Regions from separate parts of the Paenibacillus durus genome, predicted to be linked through region 3. Evidence: riboswitches for the same ligand, from Rfam matches in the RefSeq annotation. Region 3 holds a riboswitch; each other region holds the start of a gene.
The links. A riboswitch is a leader RNA that binds a small molecule or an ion and turns the genes downstream of it on or off. The one in region 3 is predicted to bind cyclic di-GMP.
Positions count from the first base shown of each region.

Region 1: another riboswitch for cyclic di-GMP. It lies ahead of PDUR_RS18905 (thiamine pyrophosphate-binding protein); the one in region 3 lies ahead of PDUR_RS03315 (transglutaminase-like domain-containing protein).
Region 2: another riboswitch for cyclic di-GMP. It lies ahead of PDUR_RS26140 (fibronectin type III domain-containing protein); the one in region 3 lies ahead of PDUR_RS03315 (transglutaminase-like domain-containing protein).

Region 1 is NZ_CP009288.1:4,343,492-4,354,330, reverse strand. Features, by position in the region: gene PDUR_RS18920 (3-oxoacyl-[acyl-carrier-protein] synthase III C-terminal domain-containing protein) at 1-394, opposite strand, end outside; gene PDUR_RS18915 (hypothetical protein) at 512-853, opposite strand; gene PDUR_RS18910 (carboxymuconolactone decarboxylase family protein) at 1,028-1,396, opposite strand; gene PDUR_RS18905 (thiamine pyrophosphate-binding protein) at 1,495-3,138, opposite strand; cyclic di-GMP riboswitch class I at 3,294-3,391, opposite strand; gene PDUR_RS18900 (TraR/DksA C4-type zinc finger protein) at 3,538-4,263, opposite strand; gene lspA (signal peptidase II) at 4,476-4,988, shown strand; gene PDUR_RS18890 (RluA family pseudouridine synthase) at 5,027-5,950, shown strand; gene PDUR_RS18885 (LL-diaminopimelate aminotransferase) at 6,080-7,333, shown strand; gene pyrR (bifunctional pyr operon transcriptional regulator/uracil phosphoribosyltransferase PyrR) at 7,664-8,245, shown strand; gene PDUR_RS18875 (aspartate carbamoyltransferase catalytic subunit) at 8,246-9,154, shown strand; gene PDUR_RS18870 (dihydroorotase) at 9,255-10,535, shown strand; gene carA (glutamine-hydrolyzing carbamoyl-phosphate synthase small subunit) at 10,660-10,839, shown strand, end outside.
Region 2 is NZ_CP009288.1:5,887,578-5,898,416, forward strand. Features, by position in the region: gene PDUR_RS26125 (helix-turn-helix transcriptional regulator) at 1-501, opposite strand, end outside; gene PDUR_RS26130 (SDR family oxidoreductase) at 704-1,531, shown strand; gene PDUR_RS26135 (SDR family oxidoreductase) at 1,596-2,471, shown strand; gene PDUR_RS26140 (fibronectin type III domain-containing protein) at 2,585-7,462, opposite strand; cyclic di-GMP riboswitch class I at 7,547-7,633, opposite strand; gene PDUR_RS26145 (IS5 family transposase) at 7,875-9,449, shown strand; gene PDUR_RS26150 (DUF2167 domain-containing protein) at 9,726-10,622, opposite strand.
Region 3 is NZ_CP009288.1:716,775-727,613, forward strand. Features, by position in the region: gene PDUR_RS27730 (phospholipid carrier-dependent glycosyltransferase) at 1-3,649, shown strand, start outside; gene PDUR_RS03300 (glycosyltransferase family 2 protein) at 3,684-4,688, shown strand; gene PDUR_RS03305 (GtrA family protein) at 4,681-5,151, shown strand; gene PDUR_RS03310 (class D sortase) at 5,164-5,823, shown strand; cyclic di-GMP riboswitch class I at 5,927-6,007, shown strand; cyclic di-GMP riboswitch class I at 6,083-6,163, shown strand; gene PDUR_RS03315 (transglutaminase-like domain-containing protein) at 6,177-6,986, shown strand; rRNA gene PDUR_RS03320 (16S ribosomal RNA) at 7,391-8,945, shown strand; rRNA gene PDUR_RS03325 (23S ribosomal RNA) at 9,260-10,839, shown strand, end outside.

The DNA of each region.
Region 1 (10,839 bases), 2.4 Mb from region 3:
TTTGCCGGCTAACCTGTTCAACCGAAGCTGTCATTCCCGCGCAGTTCGCATTGCTGTCAATGCAGATCGTATGGGATGCCCCGTTGATTAGCCGGTGGATCATCAATGAGTTCGTAGGAAAGATATACTCAGGAGTTTGGCTCGCATAAGCGATAAGGTCGATATCGGCACCAGTAAGACCGGTCTTCTCCAGAACATTGCTCGCCGCTTCGAAGGCCATCGTCAGGGAATTCTCTTCCGTATTATCGATGCTGTAGCGGTTTTCACGGCCCAGAGCGGCCAGAAGTCCACGGATATCAATCCCCTTTTCGTCAAAATGCTTTATGAAAAAGTCGTTGCCAATCTTTTTGCTTGGATGATAGATATCAATGTCCTTAATACGAATCCCAGCCATATGTATCCTCCTAAAAGTTTTGTGAGCGATCACTCCATCGTCCAGCTTCGAACAAAACTCGCATCGAATGCATCCGCTAAGCACTAAGTTGTGTGAGCATTCACTCCATTGATATAACTAGACTGAAATAATTTCCAGGTTTTCCAGTCCTGCTTTGCGTCCCAGACGAGAGAGCTGCATTTTGAGGACAGGATTATTCTCAAGAGTAAGATTTACTTTTTCAAATCCGTCGCCCTTGAACATGATGAAGCAGCCTTCAAGAAGCGGCACAACTTCAGGCGCGGTTACATTCAGCTTTCTGCAATCAATCTTCAGCTGATAGTCTGCAGGAGTAATACCAATGATCTTTTCTTTATAGGCTTGAATCGATTTAAGGCCGTCTTCTTCTGTAAAAGTTCCTTCTAATTCAATATCAATTACCTTTTTAGTAGCGTCTGTCTTCAAAATAAATTTTCCCATGTGTACATCTCTCCCGGAATTTGATGAGTTTAGCATATCCTTAAAAACTAACTGCTAACGCCAATATTCGACAATATAGCCTTAGTCTTGGGATATTTTTACTTCATTATATACATGAATTTCTCAAAAATGCAATAAAAAGTCGAATCATGTATTATTATGTCGCAAAAGTAGTTATTGGATTTCTTCCAGTGTCGAGAGAAGTACATTAAAAGCGGAAATAATTCTCGGAGCGCCAACACATGGCACCAGATGCAGTAAAATACCCTTGATTTGATCAACGGTCATGCCTACACGGAGCGCCATCACATAATGAACGCCAAGCTGCTCGAATTGGCCCATCGTAATTAGAGAGGAAATAACGGCAATCTCTTTCCAATCAGCACCAATAGTGGTCCGCTGAAAAATGTCGCCATAAGCGTTGCCCATAATAAATTCAGCCAATTCGGGAAAATGCTCTTTGATCGGAGCCATCGCCTTGGCCCCATAGTCGCCGGAAAGATTAGAGAAATGCTTGAAACCGCTGTTTACGTTGTCTTTCATTGAGATGCCTCCTAAAAGTTTTGCTGGCTTATGCTTCCCGGGTTACTTTTCGTCAAAGCTTGCTTCGGAAGCATATGCTTGTGTTGTCTGTGAAACTATTAATTAAGATTTAGTGTGCGGTGTGCGGTAGGAGGCACTTCGTCACGGTCAGTCAATAGCTCGATGACGGCAACGCGGTTTAAAGCCACAGCTTCGCTGATAGCAGCAGCAAATTGTTCTTTGGTCTCGCATTTGTAGCCGGCAGCTCCCAGCGATTCGGCAAATTTTACGGCATCCATAGGAACTTCAAATAGAGTTCCGTCGATTCTGCCTGTAGTTTTTTCCATTCCTTTTAACGCCATATCCAGCTGCATATTATTCACAACGATAAAAATGACCGGGATATTCTTGCAAACGGCAGTATTAATTTCTGTGCCGAGCATCATGAAGCAGCCGTCGCCGGTAATGCAAAATATCGTTTCCTCAGGGGAAGCAACCTTTGCTCCGATTGCCATGCCGATTGCGTTGCCCATGCAGGCAAAGTAGGCGTCGAAGACAAAACTGCCCGGCTTCTTCACGTTGTACCACTTCACGGCATTGAAGCCATGGCTGCCGTCATCAACAAATACGGTATTGTTATAAGGGATCAGATCGCTCATCGTGTTCATTACCGACGCCAGCGAAAGCTTGGGCAGATCGGGCAGTTCTTCCGCATAATGAACGGCCGTCTCCGTTTCACGTTTTTTAATAGCGGCAGTATCAACATTCTTGAGATACAGCGACAAGTTATCGCGCAAATCTCCGCCGACAGCAATCGTCTGGGAGGTTAGTATTTTTCCCACAAAGGTAGGGTCTACATCAAACTGAATTAAGGTCTTTGGATGATTATCCGCCTTAAGGTTACAAATGGTCATGTCACTAAGCCGCGACCCAAGCACGATAAACAAATCACTGCGGTTCAATAAATCGTCGCCATGCTTGCATCCGCCAACACCGACCGGACCATGGTACAGCGGATGATCCCAGGCAATAGCGCCTTTGCCGCCGGGAGTAGTAACGACAGGAATATTAAAAGTCTCTGCCAATTGGACCAATTCCGTATGCGTGCCGGAGCGGTTGACGCCTTTGCCGGCTATGATCAGAGGTCTGCTGGAATGATTAATGGCATCCGTAACCCGGTCAAAATTAGCGTAACTGACAAGGGTTTCGCGTTCGGGGATAACAATTCGGCATTCTTTAAGCGGTTCTGTCTGGACATCAAACGGAATGCACAGATGAACAGGTCCGCGCTTGCCGCTCAGCGCAATGGAAATGGCATGGTTAAAAATCGTGCTGAAATGGTCGCCGCGTTCGATTAGTTTGCTGAAGAGCGTAGCGGGTCTGAACATGTCCGCCAAATCTGCTAGATACGAAGAGGAATCCTGGCATTGGGGAATTCCGAGCTCCTGAATGGATTGATGCCCCGTAATAAACAGCACAGGGAGGTTATTGGCTTTGGCATGTGCCGCCGCTGTGAGGAGGTTCGTCCCCCCCGGACCGGAAGTACCGAAAGCGACGCCTAGATTTCCGGTCTTTAAGGCATAGCCGGAAGCTTCGAATCCAGAGCTGGATTCATGTCTCCCGGGAATAAACTCAATACCATAATCCACCATCTTAAGAACTATGGGACAAATAGATTTACCGATAATGCCAAAAGAATGCGTTACTCCGAGATTGCGTAGTGCTTCCGCCATATAATCTGCGACTGTCTTCAAAAGATCCACCTCACAAATTAAATATTGTTTGTCATGTTATCGATCCTTCGAAGTAAAACCGGTAGATCAGAATAACAAATGACAGAAGACCTGTACTCAAAACAGAGTACAGGTCGGTTGACAAATCACCATTTAGGACGCTTGATATGCAGTCGTCCCGGTTCTTCAGCAACCTGGCTGTCATGGTCTCAAGGGAAGAACTGAGACTGTAGATCCATGGCTTTGCGTCATTCCCTTTCGGAGAATTTTGCCCATATTAAGGTTAATAAAAAAGAACAATTTTCCCTTACAATATATTCCTAGCCCTTGTTTTGTCAATATATTTATATAAACAGGCTCGAAATTTGACGAAATGATTGATTATTGAGCATAAAGACTCATTGCAAAGAAAAGAAGCAGCCCTTGCGGCTACTCCTTCTCGTTAGCGTAAGGATCAAGCAGGTAATCGCCTTCTCCGCTGTCCATGTAACTCTGGTACTGATGTCCCTTCACGACGGTAACATGATTGCCCGTTATGTCCGTGGCGATGAAATTTTCCCAGGGCTCGACGAAGCCATCCGGGTCATCGGCTTCGATTTCCATATCATTGTAAGAATCGATATTATTTCCCTCCGCCATAGCCGGCGTGTTGGAGGTGCCGAAGCTCTCGACGATCTGCCAGGCGTCCTCGCCGTCAAATCCGTTATACTCATGCTCGTCGAGACTGCTCCGCCCGAATGGAGGAGTAAGAAATTCCTCTTCAACCGGGCGTGTATGCGGCTTTTCCTGGCGGGGGCTGTATTCCTTGGAATAGCGCGTAGCAGGAAGGGCGGCCAGGCGCTCATACGGAATCGGCTGTCCGCTCGCTGCGCAAATGCCGTATGTGCCTTTGTCCATCGCCTCAAGCGCATCGTCTATATCCTTAAGTTCCAGTTCTTCAAGCTCTTGAAGCGATATATCCATAGAACGATGATACAGGTCGGTTGCGACATCGCCGGGATGGTTGTCGATTTCGGTCAATTCGCCCGACATATCCCGCATGGAATCTTCAAGACCGTGATCTTCATTCTCCTTAAGCCTGTGCCGGATATCGTCCCGCTGGCGGATAAGAAGGCCGCGCAGGTGGGCAAGCTGTTCCGAAGACAGGTGATTCATTAGCCTCGGCTCCTTTCCATATGCCGTTTTCCTTGTTAGGTTGGCCGATTGGCCGGTTTTTTACCGCTGGAAAATTGTGCTTTTGATAAGCAAGGCTCGGGGTGCGCTCCAATGGACGGGTTCTTAACGCCTGTGCTACAATATACAAGTCTTTTATACACGTTTTGGACCGCTTTCGGGTGGGAAAAATAAGAACGGAGTGACAAGCTGAAGTGGTGTACTATCTGATCGCGCTAATCGTATTTTTGCTTGACCAGGGAACGAAATATCTGATCTCCACGCGCCTTGAAATCGACGAACAAATTCCGGTAATCGGGAACTTTTTTGTTATCACATCGCATCGAAACCGCGGCGCCGCTTTCAGCATTCTGCAGGACCAGCGCTGGTTTCTCATACTGGTGACGGTTGTCGTCCTGATTGGAATCGTCTGGTATTTGAACAAAGTAAAAAGGACGCGGCGATTGCTGCCCTTGGCGCTGTCACTCGTGCTTGGCGGCGCAGTCGGCAACTTTCTCGACCGGGCGATTACAGGCGAAGTTGTCGATTTTCTGCGGTTTAATTTCGGCAGCTATACGTTTCCGATCTTTAACGTGGCGGATTCCTGTATTGTCGTCGGCGTAGCGCTCATCATACTCGATTCCATCATGGATATGAGGGGCGGCCCAACCGAAGTGATTGAAGTGAAGGAAACAAGCGAGGTAGAGGAAAGGAATGAACAGCATTGAGTAAGGACGCCCGTAATGAAGGGGCAGAAGGCGAAGCCATGGAGAATGATATCGTCGTCTGGACCGTTCAGGAGGAATACGCCCGAGAACGTATTGATAAATATTTAACCGAAGCTTGGGAAGAGGAAATCTCCCGCTCTCAGGTGCAGCAGTGGATCGAGGCGGGACATGTTACGGTAAACGGCAGGACGGTAAAAGCGAACTACAAGCTTTCTACGGGGGATTCAATCACCGTGACGGTTCCGGAGCCGGAGACCTCGGAGCTGACGCCGGAGGATATTCCGCTGAATATTGCTTATGAGGACGCCGACGTGATCGTCGTTAACAAGCCGCGCGGCATGGTCGTGCATCCTGCGGCGGGTCATCCCTCCGGCACACTGGTCAACGCCTTGATGTACCACTGCAAGGACCTGTCAGGAATTAACGGCGAGATTCGCCCCGGCATCGTGCACCGGATTGATAAGGACACATCGGGCCTCATTATGGCCGCCAAGAACGACGCCAGCCACAATTCGCTTGCCGCCCAGCTCAAAGCGCACAGCGTGACCCGCCGCTATTTGGCGGTCGTCCAAGGCAACGTGGCTCATGATCAGGGAACGGTGGACGCTCCAATCGGCAGAGACCCGCATGACCGGAAGCTGTATACGGTAACGGAGAAGAACAGCAAGACGGCGGTAACCCATTTTACCGTGCTGGAGCGGTTCGGCGATTGTACGCTGCTGCAGCTTCAATTGGAAACCGGCCGGACGCATCAGATTCGGGTACACATGAAATTTATCGGGCACCCGCTCGTCGGCGATCCCGTATACGGCCGGAGTAAAGGGATCTTTATGGAGGGCGGACAAGCATTGCACGCGGCTATACTCGGATTCGTCCATCCTTCCACGGAGGAATATCTGGAGTTTTCGGCACCGCTGCCTGAGGATATGGAAGAACTCCTCGCCCGCCTGCGGAGCAGATAAGTACAAATCAACTTACGATTTGTCCATTGTTTTGAAGCCGCTGTTACGTCATATTTAACAGTATAGAATGGATAGGCTGAGCGCCTGTTCACTGTCTTATATTCCAGAAGCAGGAGTGAGATCACTTTTATGAGCGTTGAACACTATCAGAATACGTATATTCAGAACAATTTCGCAGATCGCATCGGCGGATCGAACTATGGCAAGGACACCAATATTTATAAGTTTGAGAAGATTAAACGCGCCAAGGCTTCGGCCAAACAAGACTTCCCCGATATTGAACTGATCGATATGGGCGTCGGCGAACCGGATGAGATGGCGGATGCGGGCATCGTCGCCAAGCTGGCCGAAGAAGCCGCCAAGGAAGAGAACCGCGGTTATGCCGATAACGGCATTGCCGAATTTAAAGAAGCTGCTGCTAAGTACCTGAAAGAGGTATTTAACGTCAACGGCATTGACCCTGTAACCGAGGTGCTGCACTCCATTGGCTCGAAACCGGCGCTTGCGATGCTGCCTTCCGCTTTTATCAACCCGGGCGATATTACGATCATGACCATTCCGGGCTATCCGGTGCTGGGCACCCATACGAAATATTTGGGCGGACAAGTCTACAATGTCGAGCTTAAGAAGGAGAACAACTTCCTTCCCGACCTGAGCTCCATTCCGGAAGACATCGCATACAAGGCGAAGCTTCTCTACCTGAACTATCCGAACAACCCGACGGGTGCAAGCGCGACTCCGCATTTTTTTGCCGAAGTAGTGGCTTGGGCGAAGAAATACAATGTTGTCGTCATTCACGACGCCCCATATGCGGCACTGACATATGACGGCCTGAAGCCGCTGAGCTTCCTGTCCGTTCGCGGCGCCAAGGACGTTGGCGTTGAGCTGCATTCTCTTTCGAAGTCTTACAACATGACCGGTTGGAGAATCGGGTTTGTAGCCGGCAATCCGCTGATCGTCAAGGCGTTCGGCGACGTTAAGGACAATAACGATTCCGGTCAGTTTATCGCGATTCAGAAAGCGGCGGCCTACGGCCTTGCCCATCCGGAAATCACGGAAGCGATCGCGGCCAAATATTCCCGCCGTCACAACCTGCTGGTTGATGCGCTGAACAGCCTTGGCTTCAAGGCGACGAAACCGAAGGGCTCTTTCTTCCTCTATGTGGAAGCGCCGAAGGGCGTCAAGGGCGGACGCCGCTTTGAGTCCGGCGAGGATTTCTCCCAATATCTGATTCGCGAGAAGCTGATCTCCACCGTGCCTTGGGATGATGCGGGCGCGTTCGTGCGATTCTCCGTCACTTTTGTCGCTAAAGGTGAAGAGGAAGAACTGCGCGTTATTTCGGAAATCAAACGCCGCCTGAGCGACGTCGAATTTGAATTTTAATTTACTTGAAAGCAGCAGCTCTCGTGCCGGTTATGGTGCGGGGGCTTTTTTTCTTGGATATAGTTGACACGGGCTGTCCATTCTGTCATAATCCAAATGATAAATGAATAGCGCCTTTAATTCAGTCCCGTGAGGCTGGCAAGGTAACGTGAATCGAGGTTCGCGGCTTTTTGTAGGGAATCCGTCTGTCTGCACGGAGTTCTTTTGCTGCGCGCCCGTCATTCTTCTTCAATCTGCGGATTTCACTCCTTGCCTGCTTCAGGCAAGGAGTTTTTTGTTATGTTAGCCAAGATGCGGGAACAGGGCGCCCGACCTGGAGGGCATGATTGCATGATTATCGAAAAAAACGTCATTATGGACGAGACGGCGATTCGCCGGGCGCTTTCGCGCATTGCCCATGAGATCCTAGAGAAGAACAAAGGCATCGAAGATTGCATGCTGATCGGCATCCGCACCCGAGGTGTATATCTGGCACGCCGGATCGCGGAGCGGATTAAGGAAATCGAAGGTGTGGATGTTGCATACGGCGAGCTGGATGTCACCCCTTACCGCGACGACTTGGAACCCGGGAAGAATAATAATGCCAGCGACGGAGATTGTAACGAAAAAGGGACGCTGATCATTCCCAGCGGCGATTCCGGCACTCGCGACAAAAAAATCATCCTTTTCGACGATGTTCTCTACACCGGACGCACGATTCGCGCGGCGATGGACGCGCTCATGGACTGCGGACGGCCGAGAATGATTCAACTCGCTGTACTGGCAGACCGGGGTCATCGGGAAGTGCCCATCCGCCCGGACTATGTAGGAAAGAACGTACCGACCTCAAGGCATGAATCGATTGAAGTAGCGCTGAAGGAAGTCGACGGAATGGACGAAGTGCACATACTATCGAACTGGGAGGCAAAATAAATGACGACAGCTACCATAATGAAAGAACGCAGTCTGCTTGGACTGAAAGGGCTGGCTCAAACGGAAATTGCTGCAATATTGGATAGAGCGGCATATTGGGATAAGCAGACTGAAAAGGTAAGCCCGGTGCTTGCTTCCCGGTTCGTCTCGAACATGTTTTTTGAGAACAGCACGAGAACCCGGTTCTCATTTGAAATGGCGGAGAAACGTCTTGGCGCCCAGGTGCTGAACTTCACTGCCGCAGCTTCCAGCGTAGAAAAAGGCGAGTCGATTTACGATACCGTTCGCACCCTGGAGTCCATGGGCATCGACGCGGGCGTCGTACGGCTGAAGCCGACCGGTGTGTTGGCCCAGCTGTCGGAGAAGGTATCGATTCCGCTGATTAATGCCGGCGACGGCAATAATGAGCATCCGACGCAGGCGCTGCTGGACATGTACACCATGATTAAGACATTCGGTGAAATCAAAGGCTTGACCGTATCGATCGTCGGCGATATCATGCACAGTCGGGTGGCCCGCTCCAATCTGTGGGGGCTGACCAAGATGGGGGCCAAGGTGCAATTCTGCGCGCCCGAGAATATGAAAGCCCCTGAACTTATGGAGCATGCGCCTTACGTCACGATAGATGAAGCGCTGAAAGCGGATGTGGTCATGATGCTCCGTGTTCAGCTTGAACGTCACGCGAGCGGGATGCTGCAGTCGGCTGAGGAATACCGGCGGCAGTTCGGCTTGACGGAAGAGCGCGCCTCGAGATTAAGTCCGAATACGGTCATTATGCATCCGGCACCGGTCAACCGGAACGTCGAGATTGACGATGCGGTGGTGGAAAGCGCCAAATCGCTCATTTTTCCTCAAATGTCCAATGGTGTTCCGGTACGAATGGCTGTTATCGAGAGAGCAATCCGATAAGGCCGAAAAGGGTCGGGTTAATAAATATACACAAGAATGAATTTTTATTATATAATAACATAAGAGCCCGGATGGATCTGCGAGGGCAAAAGGAGACAGCATGAACGTGATCATCAAAAATGCCAGTGTTTTGAATACGGACGGCGGTTTGGAGCGCAAGCATATCAAGATTGAGAATGGCGTCATCTCCGCTATCCTGAACGAAAGTGAAAGTGCCGCGGAAGGCTCCGAGACGATTGATGCCGCCGGCAAGCTGCTTGTTCCGGGGTTCATCGACATGCATGTGCATTTGCGCGAACCGGGTTTTGAACATAAGGAAACGATTGAAACCGGCAGCCGCTCGGCGGCCAAAGGCGGATATACGACGATTGCCTGCATGCCGAACACCAAGCCGGTTACGGACAGCCCGGAAATCGTACAATTTGTAAAGGACAAGGCTCTCGAAGCCGGACTGGTTAAAGTGCTGCCCTATGCCGCGATTACGAAAGGACAGCAGGGACAAGAGCTTACGGATTTTGCCGCTCTCAAGGAAGCCGGAGCGATCGGCTTTACGGATGACGGTGTAGGCGTGCAGACGGCTCAAATGATGAAGGATGCGATGAGTATCGCGGCTTCCATGGATATGCCCGTAATCGCACACTGCGAGGATAATTCCCTGGTGGTTGGGGCTCCGGTAGCCGAAGGAAGCTTTGCCCGCAAGCATGGACTTAAAGGCATTCCGAACGAGTCGGAAGCGATCCATGTCGGACGGGATATTTTGTTGGCAGAAGCGACTGGCGTGCATTACCATGTGTGCCATGTCAGCACCGAACAGTCGGTTCGGCTGATCCGCCAGGCTAAAGAAATCGGCATCCGCGTAACCGCCGAGGTATGTCCGCATCATCTGCTGCTGTCCGAAGAAGATATCCCCAGCCTTGATGCCAACTGGAAAATGAATCCGCCGCTGCGCTCTCGCCGCGATGTGGATGCTTGCATCGAAGCGCTGCTTGACGGAACCATCGACATCATCGTGACGGACCACGCGCCGCACAGCGCGGAGGAGAAAGCCAAAGGCATGCAGCTTGCGCCGTTTGGGATTGTCGGATTCGAGACGGCTTTCCCGCTGATGTATACAAAGTTTGTCGCCGCCGGCAAGATGGATCTTTCCCTGCTGGTCAAGAGAATGACCTCCGATCCGGCCCGCGTGTTCGGTCTAAGCACCGGCGTTCTGGAGCCGGGAGCCCCGGCTGACCTGACGCTGATTGATCTGGAGACGGAGAAGGAAGTCGATCCGAATAACTTTGCCAGCAAGGGACGCAATACGCCGTTTACAGGCTGGAAGCTTAAAGGCTGGCCGGTGATGACCCTCACGGACGGCCGTGTTGTATGGAGTGAAGAATAAGAAGCGAACCGAAAGAACGAAGCGGGGTTCTCAGGCCTAGGAGGCGAGGAACCTGAAGCAGACACTCCGGAGGTTAAGAACACATACAGTTTTGAGAATACAGAATGAAGAGGAGTGGAACGGAATGCAGGCAAGATTGCTGCTACAGGACGGAACGTTGTTTACTGGCACCGCATTCGGCGCAGAGGGCGAGAAGACTGGAGAGGTTGTATTTAATACGGGGATTACGGGATATCAGGAGGTACTGTCCGATCCTTCGTACTGCGGACAAATCGTGACGATGACGTATCCGCTGATCGGGAAC
Region 2 (10,839 bases), 870 kb from region 3:
CATCATGAACATCCGCCAAACGACATTACGCTCTCTATCATTCATGTCGTCCCTGTATCCAAACACCTCGGCGGCTATCCGGTTCCACGCCACAATATTCCACCGTCTCCCGACAATATAGGCCGGAAATCGATGCAGTTCGTCAAGAATTAACCTGAGTGCCGGAGAGATCATCTCGCTGCTGCCTGCGTGCGATTCCGGATCGCCAGGAAGCCATTGACCGGCTAAGGCAAATAGATAGCTTCGCTCGTCCTTATCCAGCTTGAGCGTTCGGGACAGGCTCTCCAAGACCTGCTCGGATACGCGAATTTCACGTCCCTGCTCCAAGCTTGTATACCATGTCAAGGAAATCCCCGATAATGCCGCGACCTCTTCCCTGCGCAGACCGGGAGTGCGCCGACGCGTCGAATCACTTCGGAGTCCGGCCTCCTGAGGTGACAGCCGCTTTCGCCTTGTCTGTAAAAAATCTGCAAGCTCCTTGCGTCTGATCGAATCTTTCATACAAATCCTCCTAATCCAAAACGGGCAGCATTTATCCTACTATATTAACTGCTACCATCACGAGCGATACGAGAAACTGTCTTCTTCCTATTATACATTAAGTCCCATAATATGAGCTTATGCACACACGGCAGCTATAAGAAACCCCTTCCCCACAAGGCGAAAAGGCACAATTATGCTCACAGGAGGCGCAAATCCATCCATGATCAATATTGAGGATAAAATCGTTTTGGTGACAGGCTCCACAGACGGAATCGGCAAACTAACCGCCACCCAGCTCGCGCAAGCAGGCGCTACCGTTCTACTGCACGGCAGAGATCGCGAAAAATGCGCCGCCGTCGCAAAAGAGATTACCAAACGGACAGGCAGCAGCAAGCTGCGGACCTATTTGGCTGATTTCTCCTCCCTCGCCGAGGTTCGGCGCATGGCGGAAGAGATCCGCAATCAAGAAAGCCGATTGGACATTCTGATCAATAATGCGGGAATCGGTTCGGGAAAGCTCTCGAATAAAAAAAGAGCGCTTAGCAAAGACGGCCACGAGCTTCGTTTTGCCGTCAATTACCTGGCGCCCGTCCTATTAACTCAGCTTCTGCTTCCCGCTGTACGGGCAGCCGCACCTGCGCGTATCGTCAACGTTGCTTCCATCGGGCAGAAGCAGATTAATCTCAATAATGTCATGCTGGACCACGGCTACGATCCATTCGAAGCCTATAAGCAGAGTAAGCTCGCCTTAATCATGTATACTTTCGAGCTGGCCCAGCAGCTCAAGGCGGACCGCATTACTGTAAATTGCGTGCACCCGGGGTCTCTGCTCAATACAAAAATGGTACGCGAGAGCATTCCCTTCGGGTTCGGTAGCCCCAAATCGGGAGCGGATGTACTCTTCCATCTGGCTTGTGCAGCCGAGCTTGATCAAGTGACCGGGCAATACTTCGACAAGAAGCAGCCGGCCCAGGCAGACATTCAAGCCTACAACAGCGATTTCCGCCGCAAGCTATGGGCATACACCGAAAATTTGATCGCGCAATGATAACCGCGCCCGATCGTTCAACGTAACATTTTGCAACTTATAAATTCATTATTGGAGCGTGGTCATGTTGGCACAAGGTAATGTTAAGGGAACAATGTCGGTTTTTATTACAGGAGCGACTGGAGGAATTGGCTCCGCATGCGTCAAGCAGTTGGCTCAAATGGGAGTTCGCGTCTTCGCGGGAGTGCGCGATACAAAGCGGGGCGAGCAGCTTCGGGCGTCAACTTCATCTGCGGTGATCCCAGTCCAAATCGACATCACAGATCAAGCATCCGTACAATTCGCTTTCGAGGAAGTGGCGAAGACTGTCGGAAACGATGGGCTGGCCGGACTGATCAATAATGCAGGCTGCATGGTGCAGGGCCCTTTGGAACTGCTCACTATGGAACAAATCAAGCAGCAGTTTGAACTCAACGTTTTTGGACAAATTGCGGTAACCCAGGCATTCCTTCCCCTGCTGCGGAAAAATGGCGGGAGAGTCATCAACATCGGAGCCGTTACGGGAAAAACCTCACTGCCCTTCTTCGGCGCACTGTCCGCCTCCAAGCACGCGATGGAAGCTATTACCGACGCGCTCCGGGTTGAATTAAAGCCTTGGAACATTCACGTAGCCATGATTGAGCCGGGCGCTATCGAAACCGCTATTCACGAAAAAGCCCACGACTCTTCCGCCCGGTCACTAAAGGAGGTTACGTCCGACCGACTTGCCTTGTACCGAGAGGCACTGACACAGTTCGAATCGGTTATCGCCAAGCAGCCTTTATCCCCTACCGAAGTGGTCGTGAACGCCATCATTCACGCCCTAACGTCACCCAAACCCCGTACCCGTTACGCTGTGGGCAAAGGCGCACGCATGATCGTAGCCCTGGGCCGTTTCCCGGATAAGCTTCGGGATAACCTATTGATCAGCAATCTTGGGTTACGGAAGACTCATGGGTGATAGCGGAAGGGGTAACAATCTTTACTGGGCGAAATTTCTTGTTCCTCAGCGAGGAATTCTGAATTTCAATAAAAATCCCTTCGAACCATCGAAGGGATTTTTTCCAATACCTTTTATTTCTGGATTTTAACTACCTTTTCACCGATCACCAGTATACCGTTGACATATCCTCTAAAGTGCAAAGTAACCTCTGAACCCGTCCAATCAAAATCGGAACGTTCGAATTTGAATTGGCCGAGCTTTGCCTGCTGGTAATAGCCATTATTACTGTTAAGGGCCTTCACACCATTTACGGTAGCGGTATTCAGATCGAATCCCTGACTGTTGTATCCATTCGGCAAGTCTACACGAACAGTAAACACGCCTTTATTGCCCTTGATAATATTAGGAGTCACCGTTATGGAAGCTGGAAGGTAAACCGTAAACTGTTTTTGCAATGTCGTGCTCAGCCCTACACCATCTGTAACGGTAACCGTAACAGTGTAAACTCCCGGTTTGTCGAATACAATTTCGCTGCCATTCGTTACGACCTGTTCCGCCGCTCCATCCGGACTGGAAACCGTCATCTTCTCGGATACTACACCTGAAAGAGCATCGGTTGCCGAGTAGTTCAACTGTAGCGTCGCTCCGGCCTCAGCCTCTTTGCTAAGATCCATCGTGACGACCGGCGCAGTTCTATCGATTTTCACCTCGACCTTATTCGCAGCCTCGATGTTGCCGGCCATATCGGTCGAATAGAAAGCAACCTTGTGGATCCCTTCATCACTGACCGTGAACGTGCTTCCCTTGACATATGCCGAGCCGTCGATCGAATAGAACGTTTTGGCTACGCCGCTAAGAGTATCCGCTGCGGTTAATTGGACGGTCACATCTCCTTTCGTCCAGGCTGCAGGAGCGTCAGCAGTGGTCACGGGTGCTGTCTTGTCGAGCTTCACTTCGACTGTGTGTGCCGCTTCCTTATTACCCGCTTGGTCAACCGAGTAGTAACTGATTTTGTTAATACCTTCGTTGTCTACCGTAATCGAATTGCCTTCGTTATAATCGGATCCGTTGATCGAGTAGAACGTTTTGGCTATCCCGCTGAGATTGTCTGTTGCAGTCAATGTCAGTACATCCGTTTGCTTAATCCATTCCGGGATGTCACTTACCTTGGTGTTTGGCAAGGTTTGATCAATCTTAACGTAAATCGTCTGCGGTGCTTCCGTATTGCCTACTTTATCCACTGAGTAGAAGGAAACTTTATTTACACCTTCTTTGTCCACCGTTACAGAAGCTCCCGCCGTATACTCGCCATCGTTCAGAGAATAGAACGTGTTCGCGACTCCCGTTTCGTTATCTGTTGCCGATAAGGAGATAATCTGGCTCAGGTTCGTCCAACCGGCGGGTGCTTCTGCTTTCGTCACCGGTGCTTCCGTATCGATAATAAGCTTGGCGATAACGGTGTTTGACGGTTCCGATTCACCAAACGAGTTGCTGTACGATGTCACATAGTATTCATGATCCTTATAGGACAAATCCGAAACCGTGAAAGACAAGTTGTTTAGGTTTTGCGTCAGCAAAACCGGTTTGCCGTCAATGAGTTCATATATGTTATAGCCGTTCGCGTAGGTGACGAAATTCCAGGAAATCCGGGCACTCGTGTCGCTTAACAAATTAATGGAGGCAACCGGAGGCTGCATGACCGGGAAAACAATCGTCTTGGATACTCGATTCGAAGGAGCAGACTCTCCAAACCGAGTGCTGTACGCAGTCACTTCATACGAATGCGATTCCTCTGAAAGGTTATACACTTTGTAGCTTAAAGCCGTTCCCTTATAGATTAACTGCCGGTCACCGCCAGTCACATCGTAAACATGATATTCGTTTGCCCAAGTGACCGACTGCCAAGAAAGCGTAATATTGTTGGCATTAAATACGGCCCCTGCCAGGACTGGAGGCTGAACCACTGGCCAGGTCAACGTGAACTGGAGCTCGCCGCCTTCTGCCGATTCTCCGAAACGATCGCTGTAGGAGCGAACAACATAAGCGTAATCGCCCTCTGGCTGGTTCGTAAACGTAACGGCCGTTCCGGTTTGAGTTTTTTTCAGAACTTCTTGTCCGTCAATCACTTGATACAACTTATAGCCCGAAGCATAGGTAGTGGCATCCCATCTCAAGGTAATGTCATTTCCGTTCGTAATACTTTGCTTAAAGCCGCTCGGCGCTTGCATGACCGGCCAGACCAACGTGAAGCTAAGCTCGCTGCCTTCTGCCGATTCTCCGAAGCGGTCACTGTAGGAGCGTACCACAAAGTTGTACTCGCCCTCCGGCTGGTTCGTGAGTGTGACAGCTGTTCCGGTCTGCGATCTCACCAACACTTCCTGTCCGTCAACAACCTTGTAAAGATTATAAGCCGTTGCGTAGGTAGCGGTATTCCATTTCAAGGAAATGTCATTTCCGTTCACAATACTTTTCGTAAAATTACCCGGTGCCTGCATAATTGAAGGAAGGATCGTTAAGGTCACCTGACCTCCTTCGGGTGATTCTCCGAAACGGCTGCTTACGGCTTTTACGATATAGGTGTGATCACCTTCCTGTACCTTCGTCTGTGTTGCAGTCAGACTTGTTACCGTATTCTTTAGAACTTTCTGTCCGTCGACAAGCTCATAGACTTTATAAGAGTTCGCGTAGGTTACAGCTCCCCAAGTTAACACGACGTCGTTTCCATTCTGGATTTTATATGCCAGATTACCCGGGGCGGCCAATGTAGGATAAATCAGCGAAATCGTGACTTCAGCTGCTTCCGGTGACTCGCCAAAGATCGTGGAAACAGAGTTGATCTCATAAACCAAGGTGCCTTCCGGCTGGTCTCTATAAATCACGGAACTGCCGGTTGCCGTACTTTTCAGAACCTTTTGTCCATCAATGATTTGATAGATTCTATAGCTCGTTGCGTAATTCGCCGCCGTCCATTTTAAAGTGATATCATTACCGTTCGTTATGGTGTAGGTCGGGTTTGTCGGAGCTTGCAGCGTTTGACCACTCAGCGTTACCGTAATCCGGCTGCCTTCCGACGACTCGCCAAAACGGGTTGAAACCGAATGAACTTCATACGTGTAATCACCCGGCGGCATGCCGGTATACGTAACGGTTAAGCCGCTTACCGTACTTTTAAGCACTTTTTGACCATCCACGATCTGGTAAACCTTATAGCTTGTCGCATAGTCGGATGCAGCCCAAGTCAAAGAAAAATCGGTCGCATTTTTAATCGTTTGGATCAGATTGGCCGGCGGCTCCATGGTCGGAAAAATGAGCGTAAAGGAAACCTGGGTTCCTTCCGCCGATTCCCCGAACCGGGTAGAGAAGGAATGAACTTCATACGTATAATTCCCTTGCGGCTGATTGGTGTAAGTGACAGTAGTGCCGGTTACCGTGCTTTTCAATACTTTTTGTCCGTTAATAATTTGATAGACTTTGTAACTGCTGGCGTTTGCCGAAGTCTCCCAGGTCAGGACCACATCATTAACGTTTTTGAGCGTATAGTTAACAGCGGCCGGCGGCTCCATTGTTACGGAGCTCAGAGTAACTGAAACCTGACTTCCTTCCGCTGATTCCCCGAAACGGGTAGAGAAGGAATGAACTTCATACGTATAATTCCCTTGCGGCTGATTAGTGTAAGTGACAGTAGTGCCGGTTACCGTGCTTTTCAATACTTTTTGTCCGTCAATAATTTGATAGACTTTGTAACTGCTGGCGTTTGCCGAAGTCTCCCAGGTCAGGACCACATCATTAACGTTTTTGAGCGTATAGTTAACAGCGGCAGGCGGCTCCATGGTTACGGAGCTCAGAGTAACTGAAACCTGGCTGCCTTCCGCCGATTCCCCGAAACGGTCACTATAGGAATGTACCTCATAGTGGTAATCCCCGGCCGGTTGGTTCGTATAGGTGACAGCTGTTCCGGTTACCGTGCTTTTCAGTACGAGCTGCCCGTCGATGAGCTGATAGATTTTATAGCCTGTAGCATTTGAAACGGTACTCCATGTTAAAACCACGTCGTTGACGTTTTGCAGTTTATAAGTTAGATTGCCGGGTGCCGTCATAGTGACATCCCCGACAGTTACCGTTAAACGGCTTCCTTCCGCCGATTCGCCAAAACGACTGCTGTAGGAATATACCTCATATACATATTCTCCAGCCTCTTGATTGGTAAAGGAGACGGTTGTACCGGTTACCGTGCTTTTTAATACTTTTTGACCGTCAGCTTGGATTTGATAGATTTTATAGTTCGTGGCGTAACTGACTGCATTCCATTTCAGGTTGATGTCGTTGACGTTCGCCAGGCTAAACGTGAAGTTGCCTGGAGCGGCCATGACTGGAAGGACGACATTAACGTCGACAGGTGCGGATAGAGGAGATTCACCAAAGGCGGAATTCGCCGCACTAACCGCGTACGTAGCTGTTCCCATTGGAGCATTGACGACTGTATATGTATGTGTTGCCTGGGATTTTATCAAGGTTCTTTGTCCATCAGCTTGAACTTGATAAAGATTGTAACTTTGGGCATACGCAGAAGTGGTCCAGCTCAGGACAATATCGTTGCCGTTTTGAATCGTGTAAGTCAAGGTTGGCGCCGTCATGTCGGGATAGGTGATATTCACCGTGATTGGCGCGCAGGGCCCTGACTCTCCGTCCGGACTTAAGGTTGAAACCACATAAGTATATGAACCTTCCGGAAGACCGTTAATGGTAAAGGAGGTCGTTGTCATTGTCCCCCGCTCGATCAGTTGGCCATCCGTAATCTCATACACCTTATAACCAGTAGCCCCAAACACGGAGCTCCATGTCAGCTTGACATCGGTTGGTGTCAGGAGCTGATAGGAAAGATTGCTTGGAGGCAGCACGTTATTGTTTGTCTCAGCCGCAAACACATTTAGAGCGGGAAACAAGACCTGGACCATAAGCATCATCGAAACCAGGAAAGAAAGTCTTTTGGAGGATTTACGTTTTCTCATGTGTTCCTACCTTTCTTTGATATAAGGATAATAGACAAAAAAAATGAACCTCAGACAAGGCTCATAGTAAAAGCTATGATTCCTTGTGGCAACCGGCTGCCTTCCACATGGATGTGGTTCAGGCCCTTGGCTTTGCGTCTCATGATTTCTCATGATTTGCCTTTTTCACTGGGTTGTGACTGAAGTTCTATTTTTATAATAGGTATCTATTCCTGTAATGTGAATAGGTCGTAAGAACCATGATCGGTCTAATCTGCTATTTTCCCATAGATGACTTGCCTGCGGTACTTAGGGCTTGCTGAATAAACAAAAACTCTTACTCCCACAAGGAATAGAAGCCGTTTTTGTCGAAATCATCTGCAAGGAAATACTCGAAAAATGCAAAAAACCCTTGCAGATGGAGTGAATTATCATGTTTGAACGGATAGAATCGACCGACGATCTTCTCAAAGATTTTTACCTGCCCTTTGGCGGCAAACTGAACCCCAACAATCGGTGGGTGAAGCTGGCCAAACTCGTTCCCTGGGAGCAAGCGGAAGAAAAATATGTAAAGGTGTTCGGCGCACCCGACGAAGGGCAAAAGGCGTATTCGGTACGTTTGGCTTTGGGCTCCCTGTTGATCAAGGAACGTCTAGGCTTAACCGACCGGGAAACCACTTTGCAGATCATGGAAAACCCCTATTTGCAGTATTTTCTGGGTTTTGGCGGTTACGTGGACAAAGAGCCCTTCCATCATTCCTTGATGACTCACTTTCGCGACCGGTTGGGTCCCGACATCCTTCACGAGATCAATGACTGGATCATAAAAGAAGGGCTGAAGGCCGAGCAGGAAGCAGCAAAAGCAGCGGCTAAAGCCAAGGAACAAACACGTGATGACGACGATGATCACCCGGGGGGTGGACAAATGGTCATGAAAATGGACGACACCCTAACGATTCTGGAAGTGGATACCACGCCGGAAAAGTCTCAACAAAAGGGCAAGGCCAAGTCCCTCTTTCGTCTTCTTCCCAATCCCGACGCACAAACCCATCGCGGCACGTTGATGCTGGATGCAACCTGTGCGCCTGCCGACATCAAGTATCCGACAGATCTGGGGCTATTGAATCATGCTCGTGAAATCCTGGAAGGTATCATTGACGCATTGCATCAGCCGCTGATCGGTCTGGCGGAGAAGCCGCGCACGTACCGCAGACAAGCCCGTAAAGCGTACCTGCTTGTATCTAAACAACGCCAGCCCAAAGGTAAAACGATCCGCAAAGCGGTCAAGAAGCAGCTCGGCTATGTGGGTCGGGATCTGCGAATCATTGAAAACCTGAGCCAGCAAACCTCGCTGAGTACTTTGAGCAAAATGACCTATCGCCGTTTGCTAGTCATTCGCGAACTGCACCGGCAGCAACAAGAAATGATGAATGGCGGAGTGCACCGGGTGGAGCATCGAATCGTAAGCATCGAACAGCCGCATGTCCGACCGATTGTCCGGGGAAAAGCCGGAGCGTCCGTCGAGTTTGGAGCCAAGATAGCAGCCAGTCTGTCCAACGGATACGCCTGGATCGAAACGATGCAATGGGACAACTTTAACGAATCGGGCACCCTGCAAGATGCGGTGAAATCGTACAAAGAGCGTTTTGGCGCGTATCCGGCGGTGATCCTGGCAGACAAGATCTACCGGAATCGAGAGAACCTTGCCTACTGTAAAGGGGTGGGCATTCGTCTCAGCGGCCCCAAACTGGGCAGGCCTTCAGCAGAAAACCAGGCGACACACCGTAAGCAAGAACGGCAAGATGCAGCGGAACGCAATGCGATCGAAGGCAAGTTTGGAGAAGGCAAACGCCGCTACGGGTTAGGCTTGATTCGAGCGAAAGGCGCGGCAAGAAGCCTGACAGTAATCGCCCTTTCATTCATGGTCATGAATTTGGAGCGCCGGTTACGGGCTCTTTTTGTCCATTTTTTCGGCTGGGTTTTCTATAGGCCACTTACCGGGTGTTAACCAAAACCGATATGTTGTTCAGCAAACCCTACTTAGGTGCAAATACGACATGATATTTGCAGTTCCATTCGTGCGTGCTAGACTACTGTTGTCCGTCTCTTGTCCTCCTTGTGATTCGTTTGAGCGGTTGGCAGACCGGCTCTCATCTTATCCTCGAGTTCAAGAGATGACTATTATAGCTATATGCTTTCCTGAACCCCCAGTCGAACTGGGGGTTCTCTTAGACAAAAAAATAACGGAGCCCCACATTGGTACGGCTCCGTTTCACGTTCTAACTTATGATACGTTCTCTTCCGGATTGTCCGGGGTTGGCTCGGTCTCCTCCGTTGCTGGTTTCTTTCTGCGGAACAGCTTGCTGAAAAACTTCCCGGCCGCTCCCAATACAAGAAGGATAACGATTCCGAATTTCTTCGCTACAAGCAGTAGTATAGCAATGAGTCCAGCCTTCTTCGCCACGACCAAGCCAGCTCCGCCCAATATAAGGCCGGTCAACCCAAGCTCCGACACCTTATCGGTAGCGGCATTAAAGTCCTCATACCTCTTCCCTGCATTAATAGTAAGCTTCGGCAGAACCTTCTCCGTCAGGATCTTCTTATCCTCGTTCAGATGCTTCGGATCGGAGATGAGTATTGCCGAAATCGTTCCTGTGCGGGTCAAGAGCCTGACGTTATAATTCAGGATTTGTTCCTTATTATCGTCCTCCGCCAGCATCGACCAGGTCAAGTTATGAGTAGCTTCATCATAGAACGGTTCTACGTCCCAACCGGTTACGTAAATGCGCGTTCCTTCGGGGCGGTCCTTGTTGGCTTCCTCGGTCCCTTTTTTGTAGCTCTCTAGTATGTCGTCAGCATTGATCTCTTCTTTTTCGTCATCCTTGATATGTCCGGTTTCCTCGTAGAGGAAGACAACCTCCCACATCTGGTTTTCGTCCGCAGGGTAAATGCTGCCCAGCTCATCCCCGCTTGGGGTGTCATTATTATCCTTCGCGATTTGCATGGTATCTTCCTTATTCAGGAATACCATAGAAGGGTCCAAGTCAAGGGTAGCCATCTCCTCTAGCCTAACCTGCTGTCCACCCTGCATCCAAGTATAGTCGTTCGCCGCCGAAGCCGTACCGTGGAGAACGGACAGCCAAAGGGTAAAAACGATACTCAGAATCCTAAATTTTTTCATACTCCATGCCTCCAGTTGGTTTAGAACGATGCAACTCTTGGTATGGCGGAACCGATTCCCTAAGTCAGATTGATGACATTATCCTATGATGTCCTAGGACTTGTTTCCTTCCATTCATATTGCTCGTATCCATATACTGGATTAATCATAGGTTTTTTTGTCTAAGATTGTCAATTGGTATAAAAATCCCACTTCATGCAAAAAATCAATTAGACCT
Region 3 (10,839 bases):
CGATCAGGCAAGCCTGCTGTTCGTGGAATCCGCAGACGTCCATTCCGGAAATGCTGCGGCCGCTGTAGAGAATATGCAGCAGAATCATGCAAAATGGATTCAGACCATCGCCGTAAAGCCGGACACCCATTACCGGATTTCCGGCTGGGTTAAAGTGGTGGACGCTGGAGCGGAAGGCATCGGGGCCAATATTTTCGTTGTCGGTGTTGGCGGGGGGTATCCGAGCACCAAAGACACCGGCGGAGGCTGGCAGCAGCTTCAGTTCATAGGCAAGACGGGCTCCGAGCAAAAGGAAATAGGCATCGGCGCCGCCCTTGGCGGATATGGGAATTTGTCTGCGGGCAAGGCGTATTTTGACGATCTATCCGTGGAGGAGCTTGATTCCGCCCCTGCGGGCGTTCCGGTAATCTCGCTTGATCCGGGGGGCGCTCAGGCCGTAGCGGCAGGGAAGCCGGTGAAGATATCATCCAAAAATATATTGTTCTTTTCCGCATTGTTCGCCTGCCTCTTCGCCTGGGTTTACCGGACCGCGCTGCGCAGCAAGCGTCTGCTCAGACGGGAGAGCTATGATTACGGCGCGTGGCTGTGGATTGTCCTTTCTGCGGCTTTTCTGCTGCGTCTGTGGCTTGGCTGGACCTCGCAGGGTTACATGAACGACATGAAGACCTTTATGTACTGGGGCCAGCGGCTGGCGGAGGTTGGTCCGGGACGCTTTTATCAGGAAGGCATTTTTGCGGATTACCCTCCAGGGTATATTTATATATTGTATCTTCTTCATCTCATCCATCAGGGCCTCGGTTTACATCCGGATTCTCCTGGGGAGATGCTGCTGTTTAAGCTGCCGGCGATCCTGTCGGATATCGCTCTCGGTTGGCTGATTTACCGGATCGGAAGCAAAAAGCTGGGCGGCGGCATTGCGCTCGGCCTTGTCATTCTATATTCATTTAATCCGGCTGTACTGACGGATTCGGCGGTGTGGGGGCAGGCGGATGCCTTTTTCGTGATGTTCCTGCTTCTCAGTATTTTGGCCGTCTCGGATAAACGCCTTGCCGCTTCCGCGGTCTGGTTTACTGTGGCTGCGGCGGTGAAGCCGCAGGCGCTGATTTTTACGCCGGTACTGCTGTTCGCCTTCATTCATTACCGCGCGTGGAAAGAGCTGCTGAAAGGAGCGGTGTACGGGCTTATCGCTTTTACCCTGATTACACTGCCGTTCTTTTGGGGCAACGGAGGGATTGGCGGTCTAATTGATTTGTACAAAAGCACGCTGTCTTCCTATCCTTATTCCACCGTCAACGCTTTTAACCTCTACACGCTCATCGCTCCGTCCTGGTCGCCGATTGACCAAATGTGGCTCGGTATTCCTTACCGCGCTTGGGGCAATATTTTTATTATAGCCGCAGTAGCTTTGGCCGCGTTGTTCTCGTTCCGGAAAGACCGAAAAGACCTGTCCAAGTCCTTCTTTATCGGTCTCGTTTTAATTGTGGTCATGTTTGTGGTTGGAACCAAAATGCATGAACGGTATATGTTCCCGGCGCTTGCCTTGAGCTTGTTCGCCTTTATGGAGATTAAGGACCGGAGGCTGCTGACGCTGTTCTTCGGCCTGAGCCTGACCCAATTTGCCAATGTGGAGTATGTACTGCTGCATCTGAATGCGGGGCGGAATCCCGGTTCGGACGGCATCATCCTTGTTACATCCATCACCAACGTCGGGCTGCTGCTGTACATGCTGTATATCGGCTGGGATTTATATTTCAGGGGGAGGGTGCTGACGCTGGCTCCTGCGTATACCGATAAGCAAAAACGGGAAACCGATCTGGCGCTCGTCGGTGAACTCCGTCCGGTTAATTTCCTGCAAGGAAGTGCTGTTCCCCGGATGATGCGCAGAGACTGGCTGTGGATGGCGGCTATTACGCTCCTTTATGGAGCGCTAGCTATGGTCAATCTCGGTTCGGTCCGTTCTCCGGAAACGGTATGGGCGCCTTCGGCTGCGAGCGAAAGCTTCTATGTCGATTTGGGCGCCGCGAAGCAGCTCGACAAGGTGAGAATATTCGGCGGCGTAGGCACTGGTGAATTTACGCTGGATTTTGGCAATTCGCCGCAAAGCTGGTCCGGACCTGTCAAGATTAACGAGGATGTCGGCAACGTCTTTATCTGGAAAAGCCAGCAGCTTAACGCCACGGCGCGGTATGTCCGAGTTTTTGTGAATAAGCCGGGCTTTTATCTGCATGAGATCGCCTTTTATGAGAAAGGAAACGCGTCACCGCTGGCTGTTGCCGAAGTGTCGCCCGATACGGGAGGAACTCCCAAAAAAGGAGATCCGGCTAACCTGTTCGACGAGCAGCAGCTTATTCCAGCCAATTCGGGCTATATGAACAGCACCTATTTTGATGAAATCTATCATGCACGCACCGCGTATGAATACGCCCATGGCATCGTTCCGTACGAGAATACGCATCCGCCGCTCGGGAAGCTGCTGATTTCCGTCGGAATGGCGTTGCTCGGCGTTGATCCTTTCGGCTGGCGGATCGTCGGCACGGTATTTGGCATCGCCATGCTGCCTGTTATGTATGTGATGGCGCTGCGGCTGTTTGGGCGGACTCGCTATGCCGCGCTTGCGGCGGGGCTGTTCGCGCTGGATTTCATGCATTTTACGCAGACCCGGATTTCTACTATTGATGTGTACGGCGTCTTCTTCATCATGCTGATGTTCTACTTCATGCAGCGTTACGCGGCAATGAATTTCTACCGCCTTCCGCTGCGCAAGACGCTTTGGCCGCTGTTCTGGTCGGGCCTGTTCTTTGGCATCGGAGTTGCCTCCAAATGGATTGTGCTGTATGGAGGGGCGGGGCTCGCCGTTATGCTCGGTATATCGCTCTTTGACCGGTACCGGCAGCACCTGGCGGCCCGGCGAGTGCTTGCCCTCGGCAAGCGTGCCGACCCGGAACTGTCAGCCGCTTGCCAAGAGGCCGCAGGAACATTCTGGAGCAGAGCCGTTATCACTCTGGCCTCCTGCATTATCTTCTTTATTGTTATTCCGGCTGCGATTTACAGCTTATCGTTTATTCCCGTGCTGTCCGTCACACCGGAAGGCTATACGATTAAAGGATTGCTCGAAGCGCAGAAGAATATGTACGATTACCACAGCCAGCTTGTGGCTACCCATCCGTTCTCATCCCAGTGGTGGCAATGGCCCTTTATGAAGCGTCCGGTATGGTTCTTCAGCGGGGGAGAAGGATTGCCGGCAGGCCAGACCAGCAGCATTGTAACGATGGGCAACCCGCTGATCTGGTGGACAGGGGTTTTTGCCATCCTAGCTGTCCTGTGGCTGACGCTGAAACGCCGGGAAAAGCCGCAATACGTCATTTGGATCGGCTATTTTTCCCAATACATTCCCTGGATGCTCGTTCCGCGCGAGACGTTCCTTTACCATTATTTCGCCATGGTTCCGTTCATGATTCTGGCGCTGGTCTATATGCTGAAGCTGTCGGACAGCGTGTTCCCCGAATCCCGGTCGAGAGTCATCCGTTATGTGTACGTCGCTGCGGCGGCGCTGCTATTTATCATGTTCTATCCCGTCTTGTCGGGCATGCAGGTTAGCGGGGATTACGTGACAGGCTTCCTGCGCTGGTTCCCGACTTGGGTCTTTTAGAGTTACGGCCGTCTATAATTTAGGAGGAAAAGAAATGAAAGCCAGATACAGCGTGATCGTCCCGATGTATAATGAAGAAGAAGTGATTTCCCATACTTACGAGCGTCTAAAAGAAGTCATGGACCGCAGCGGAGACGCGTACGAGCTGATCTTCGTGAACGATGGAAGCCGGGACCGCTCAGCCGATATGATCCGGGAGATTGCAGACCAGGACGGTCATGTGAAGCTGATTGACTTCTCGCGGAATTTCGGCCACCAAATCGCGATTACCGCAGGCATGGATTATGCCCGGGGGGAAGCGGTCGTCGTTATCGACGCAGATCTACAGGACCCGCCCGAAGTCATACTTGAGCTGATTGCCAAGTGGAAGCAGGGATATGAAGTGGTGTATGCCAAACGGATGAAGCGCCACGGTGAAACATTTTTCAAAAAAATCACCGCCAAGCTGTTTTACCGTCTGCTGAGCAGGTTGACGAGCGTGGATATTCCCACCGATACAGGTGACTTCCGCCTGATCGACCGCAAGGTGTGCGACGTTTTGCGCGAACTGAAGGAGAAGAACCGCTATGTCAGAGGGCTTGTCAGTTGGGTCGGCTTCCGCCAGACGATGGTGGAATATGTCCGCGAGGAGCGCTTTGCCGGGGAGACCAAATATCCGCTCAAAAAAATGATCCGGTTTGCGCTCGACGGCATCACGTCCTTTTCGCACAAACCGCTCAAAATTGCGTCTTACCTTGGGTTTTTGCTTTCGTTTTCCAGCTTTGTCTTCTTGTTCTTCGTGCTGATGCAGAAGTGGTTTACGTCCCGTACGGTACCCGGCTGGGCTTCCATCGTCGGCGTGAACCTGCTGTTTAACGGAATTGTGCTTATGATCCTCGGAGTAATCGGCGAATATATCGGCCGGATATACGATGAATCGAAGGACCGGCCGCTATACATTGTCCGCGAAGCGGTAGGCTGCAGAAACCTGAAGGAAGAGGAAGCCGAGCTTTTTCGGGAGGAAGCCGGACAACCACGGAAGGGTGTACCCCATGAATAACAAAAATGTGCGAGGCGATTTCCTTCAGTTCGTTAAATTTAATATTGTCGGCCTGCTGAATACGCTGGTAGATATGGCCGTGTTCGCGCTGCTGAACTCGCTCGGGCTGTTCTATGTCGTCGCCCAGGTCATCTCCTATGCCGCAGGAACGGCCAACAGCTTTATTTTGAACAGTAAAATAACGTTCAAGGACCGGCAGCGGAGCAAGGAAGAAGGATTTGATCATAGGCAGCTTCTGAGGTTTATAGCATTGAATCTGTTTGTGCTGTGCATATCCCTGCTGCTCATGAGCGTTCTAATCGGCCGTCTGAGATTGCAGGAACTGTCGTCGAAGGTATTGGTTACGTTTGTTACGGTCATCATCAATTTTTTTGGCAGCAGAAAATGGGTGTTTGTGAAGCCGAAGCAGTCTCTGCCTGTCTCCGGTGAGGCGATCTCAGGAGCAGATGCGGAGCGACGATAGAGGGTGAAGATATTGCGCAAGCTTTCTTATATCATAATTATCGCCGGCGTTCTGCTTATCCTTTATCCGAAGGCCAGCGAATGGTTTGAAGATTGGCAGCAGCAGAAGCTGCTGAAGGAAGCGGAGCAGAGCTTTGAACAAAGTGCGGAGACGGCTCAGAATTCGGCCGATCCCGATCTGCGGCTCAAATACGCCAAAGTGACACAGCTGCTTGCCGAAGAATCGGCCTTGGACGAGCAGTCGCAGCTCGCGGCGGATAAAGGCGGTTCAGACGTAGACGAGAAGGCGATCGCGCTGATTGAGATCGATAAAATCAACGTTAAGCTTCCCGTGCTTGAAGGAGCCACCAAAGCCAATATGCGGCATGCGGCCGTGCATTTGACCGAGACCGCTCCGCTTGGAGAAATTGGAAATGCGGCTATCGCCGCTCACCGCGCCCATACCAAGGGAAGACTGTTCAACCGCCTGAATGAGGTGGAGATTGGCGATACGATTTCTGTTAAGACCAAAGGGAAGGTCTATAACTATACGGTCTACGATATCTCGATTGTCGAGCCTACTGACGTGTCCGTGCTGGAAGGCAATAACAAAGACCGCATCCTTACGCTCATCACATGCGATCCGCTGATTAATCCGACACATCGGTTAATTGTACACGCAAAGCTCCCGTGACTGTCGCGGAAATATGGGAAAATAGGCAATTGACCAGGTATATTTTCCTAGTTTCCTATTGATAATTTATATAAATATGGTAATCTGATATTAGAAAAGCTAACCACGATAACGGCAAACCTATCGAAAGATAGGGACGCAAAGCTAGAGGGCCTTCCCGCAAGGATGGCAGCCAGCTACCGAATGAAGAGGCTTTTTTATTTATTCATTTTTAAAAAATAATGGCATTTATACCATATATTCAAAAGAGATGGAACTTGTACGATAATGGCAAACCTATCGAAAGGTAGGGACGCAAAGCTAAAGGGCCTTCCCGGGAGGATGGCAGCCAGCTACCGAAAGGAGTTTTATCTATGAAGAAGTTTTATTTCATACTTCTCATATTATTTACATTAGCCACCTCCGTTCCAGTTATCCCGGCAGCCGCCGCGAGCGGCAGTTCCGAATGGCTCGACACTTCGAATTTAAGCCAAGGCGTTGTTGGCATTCAATATAACGCTCCTCAGGGCAAGCGCACGAAACTGATGATTACGAAGAACGGCAGCAGTTATACTTACAACCTCTTCGCATCAGAGCCCAACGAGTCCTTCCCGCTGCAGCTAGGCAGCGGCTCCTATAAAGTTTCCATCCTTGAGAATACCAGCGGCAACAAGTATAAAATCATATATTCCGATTCTATCGACCTTTCGGTAAGCGACCCTAACGCCGTATATCTGAGCTCTGTGCAGAATGTTAAATGGAGTCCGTCCGACAAAGCGATCCAAAAAGCGAAACAACTCACCCAGAATGCCAACACCGACAAAGAAAAAGTAACCGCCATCTATAACTATATCGTCTCCAATGTAAAATACGACTACGCATTGGCAGCCAACGTATCCACCGACTATGTGCCGGACATCGACAGAACGCTTACCAGCAAAAAAGGAATTTGCTACGACTATGCTTCCCTCTTTGCCGCTATGCTCCGCAGTGTGAACGTTCCCGCTAAGCTAGTGATGGGTGAAAGCAGCTATGTATCTCAATACCATGCATGGAATGAAGTCCTCATTGATGGGCAGTGGGTGACTATTGACACGACGGTAGACGCCGGCTTGGGTAAGAGTAATAAATCGGTCTCCCTGATTAAAAACGCCAGCAAATATACCGGTGTGAAATATTATTAAGCAACTGAAAGCTTCATGAATGAAATGTACAATCCGCTTAAATAATAAGTGGATTGTTTTTTTGTATTTAGGGGTTGCCATATTCCCAAAGAAGAGGTATTATAGGTAAGTCGTCCTCGGGGGACACAAGCTTTTATCGACAAGATAAAATAAACTTTCAAAAAAAGCTTGCGTTTCTGTAGAGTGTATGATATATTATAAAAGTTGCTGCTGAGGCAAAGTTGAGCGGCGGCAAAGAAGTTTGATCTTTGAAAACTGAACAACGAGTGAGTGGGAATTCGCTTTTAGCGAGTTCCAAAAATAAGATGAATTTCACAGCGTGTTTCACGCTTTTGAAATGCCATCCTTGAGAATGCAAATTCTCGTCAGATGTTTCAAATTGAGCTAATCGCTCTTTCAATACTTTATTGGAGAGTTTGATCCTGGCTCAGGACGAACGCTGGCGGCGTGCCTAATACATGCAAGTCGAGCGGAGTCTTTTGGAGAGCTTGCTCTTCAAAAGACTTAGCGGCGGACGGGTGAGTAACACGTAGGCAATCTGCCCCTTGGACTGGGATAACTACCGGAAACGGTAGCTAATACCGGATAATTCCTCTTAGCTCCTGCTAAGAGGCTGAAAGGCGGAGCAATCTGTCACCAAGGGATGGGCCTGCGGCGCATTAGCTAGTTGGTGGGGTAACGGCTCACCAAGGCGACGATGCGTAGCCGACCTGAGAGGGTGAACGGCCACACTGGGACTGAGACACGGCCCAGACTCCTACGGGAGGCAGCAGTAGGGAATCTTCCGCAATGGGCGAAAGCCTGACGGAGCAACGCCGCGTGAGTGATGAAGGTTTTCGGATCGTAAAGCTCTGTTGCCAGGGAAGAACGTCTTGTAGAGTAACTGCTACAAGAGTGACGGTACCTGAGAAGAAAGCCCCGGCTAACTACGTGCCAGCAGCCGCGGTAATACGTAGGGGGCAAGCGTTGTCCGGAATTATTGGGCGTAAAGCGCGCGCAGGCGGCTGTTTAAGTCTGGTGTTTAAACCATGGGCTCAACCTGTGGTCGCACTGGAAACTGGGCAGCTTGAGTGCAGAAGAGGAAAGTGGAATTCCACGTGTAGCGGTGAAATGCGTAGAGATGTGGAGGAACACCAGTGGCGAAGGCGACTTTCTGGGCTGTAACTGACGCTGAGGCGCGAAAGCGTGGGGAGCAAACAGGATTAGATACCCTGGTAGTCCACGCCGTAAACGATGAGTGCTAGGTGTTAGGGGTTTCGATACCCTTGGTGCCGAAGTTAACACAGTAAGCACTCCGCCTGGGGAGTACGGTCGCAAGACTGAAACTCAAAGGAATTGACGGGGACCCGCACAAGCAGTGGAGTATGTGGTTTAATTCGAAGCAACGCGAAGAACCTTACCAGGTCTTGACATCCCTCTGAATCCTCTAGAGATAGAGGCGGCCTTCGGGACAGAGGAGACAGGTGGTGCATGGTTGTCGTCAGCTCGTGTCGTGAGATGTTGGGTTAAGTCCCGCAACGAGCGCAACCCTTGACTTTAGTTGCCAGCAGGTCAAGCTGGGCACTCTAGAGTGACTGCCGGTGACAAACCGGAGGAAGGTGGGGATGACGTCAAATCATCATGCCCCTTATGACCTGGGCTACACACGTACTACAATGGCCGGTACAACGGGAAGCGAAGCCGCGAGGCGGAGCCAATCTTAGAAAGCCGGTCTCAGTTCGGATTGCAGGCTGCAACTCGCCTGCATGAAGTCGGAATTGCTAGTAATCGCGGATCAGCATGCCGCGGTGAATACGTTCCCGGGTCTTGTACACACCGCCCGTCACACCACGAGAGTTTACAACACCCGAAGTCGGTGGGGTAACCGCAAGGAGCCAGCCGCCGAAGGTGGGGTAGATGATTGGGGTGAAGTCGTAACAAGGTAGCCGTATCGGAAGGTGCGGCTGGATCACCTCCTTTCTATGGAGAATCGTTTCCCGTAGCGGAAACATTCAAATGCGGAAGTTTGACTTCCGGCAACGCTCACTCGTTGCTCAGTTTTGAGAGTTCAAGCTCTCAAATCTTGATCCTTGAAAACTGGATACCGAAACGAAAATTGCGTTTTAGAACATCTTTTAGCTGAACTTGTGTCCAAACAAGTTGAAATAGTTATTAGCTGAGAGCGAAGATTTTCGAATGAGAGCGACTTTTGGCTTGAAAGGCGAAAGCGAACGGAGACATCCGGAAGCGGCCTTTCAAACAAGACGGAGCGATCAGGCGGAAATTGGAGCGTTGGTTAAGCTAGTAAGAGCACACGGAGGATGCCTAGGCGCCAGGAGCCGATGAAGGACGTGGCGAACAACGAAAAGGCCTCGGGGAGCTGTAAGCAAGCTTTGATCCGGGGGTGTCCGAATGGGGAAACCCGGCTGTGGTAATGCACAGTCACTTCTCTCTGAATTCATAGGAGAGCTAGAGGCAGACCAGGGGAACTGAAACATCTAAGTACCCTGAGGAAGAGAAAACAAGAGTGATTCCGTCAGTAGCGGCGAGCGAACGCGGAACAGCCTAAACCGAAGAGCTTGCTCTTCGGGGTTGTGGGACGTCTCACATGGAGTTACAAAGGAACGGTTTAAGCGAAGAGGTCTGGAAAGGCCCGCTAGAAGAGGTAAAAGCCCTGTAGCTGAAAAGTCGTTCCCTCCGAGACGGATCCCGAGTAGTGCGGGGCACGTGAAACCCCGTATGAATCCGGCAGGACCATCTGCCAAGGCTAAATACTCCCTGGCGACCGATAGTGAAACAGTACCGTGAGGGAAAGGTGAAAAGCACCCCGGAAGGGGAGTGAAACAGGTCCTGAAACCGTGTGCTTACAAGAAGTCAGAGCCCGTTATCTGGGTGATGGCGTGCCTTTTGTAGAATGAACCGGCGAGTTACGTTTAACGTGCAAGGTTAAGGCGAGGAGCCGGAGCCGCAGCGAAAGCGAGTCTGAATAGGGCGACTTAGTACGTGGGCGTAGACCCGAAACCGTGTGATCTACCCCTGTCCAGGGTGAAGGTGCGGTAACACGCACTGGAGGCCCGAACCCACGAACGTTGAAAAGTTCGGGGATGAGGTGGGGGTAGCGGAGAAATTCCAATCGAACTCGGAGATAGCTGGTTCTCCCCGAAATAGCTTTAGGGCTAGCCTCGGTGAATGAGAGTAATGGAGGTAGAGCACTGATTGGGTGCGGGGCCCGCAAGGGTTACCAAGCTCAGTCAAACTCCGAATGCCATCTACTTGTCGCCGGGAGTCAGACAGTGAGTGCTAAGATCCATTGTCAAAAGGGAAACAGCCCAGACCATCAGCTAAGGTCCCCAAGTGTGTGTTAAGTGGGAAAGGATGTGGAGTTGCACAGACAACCAGGATGTTGGCTTAGAAGCAGCCACCATTGAAAGAGTGCGTAATAGCTCACTGGTCGAGTGACTCTGCGCCGAAAATGTAACGGGGCTAAACACACCACCGAAGCTATGGCTTGATGCTTGCATCAGGGGTAGGGGAGCGTTGTGTATACATTGAAGGTTGACTGTAAGGACAGCTGGAGCGTACACAAGTGAGAATGCCGGTATGAGTAACGAAAAGATCAGTGAGAATCTGATCCGCCGAAAGCCCAAGGTTTCCTGAGGAAGGCTCGTCCGCTCAGGGTAAGTCGGGACCTAAGGCGAGGCCGACAGGCGTAGTCGAAGGACAACAGGTTGATATTCCTGTACCACCATAATCCGTTATGAGCAATGGGGGGACGCAGGAGGGTAGTGACGCGGACTGATGGATGTCCGTCCAAGCAGTGAGGCTGGTGTATAGGCAAATCCGTACACCGTAAGGCTGGGCTGTGATGGGGAGC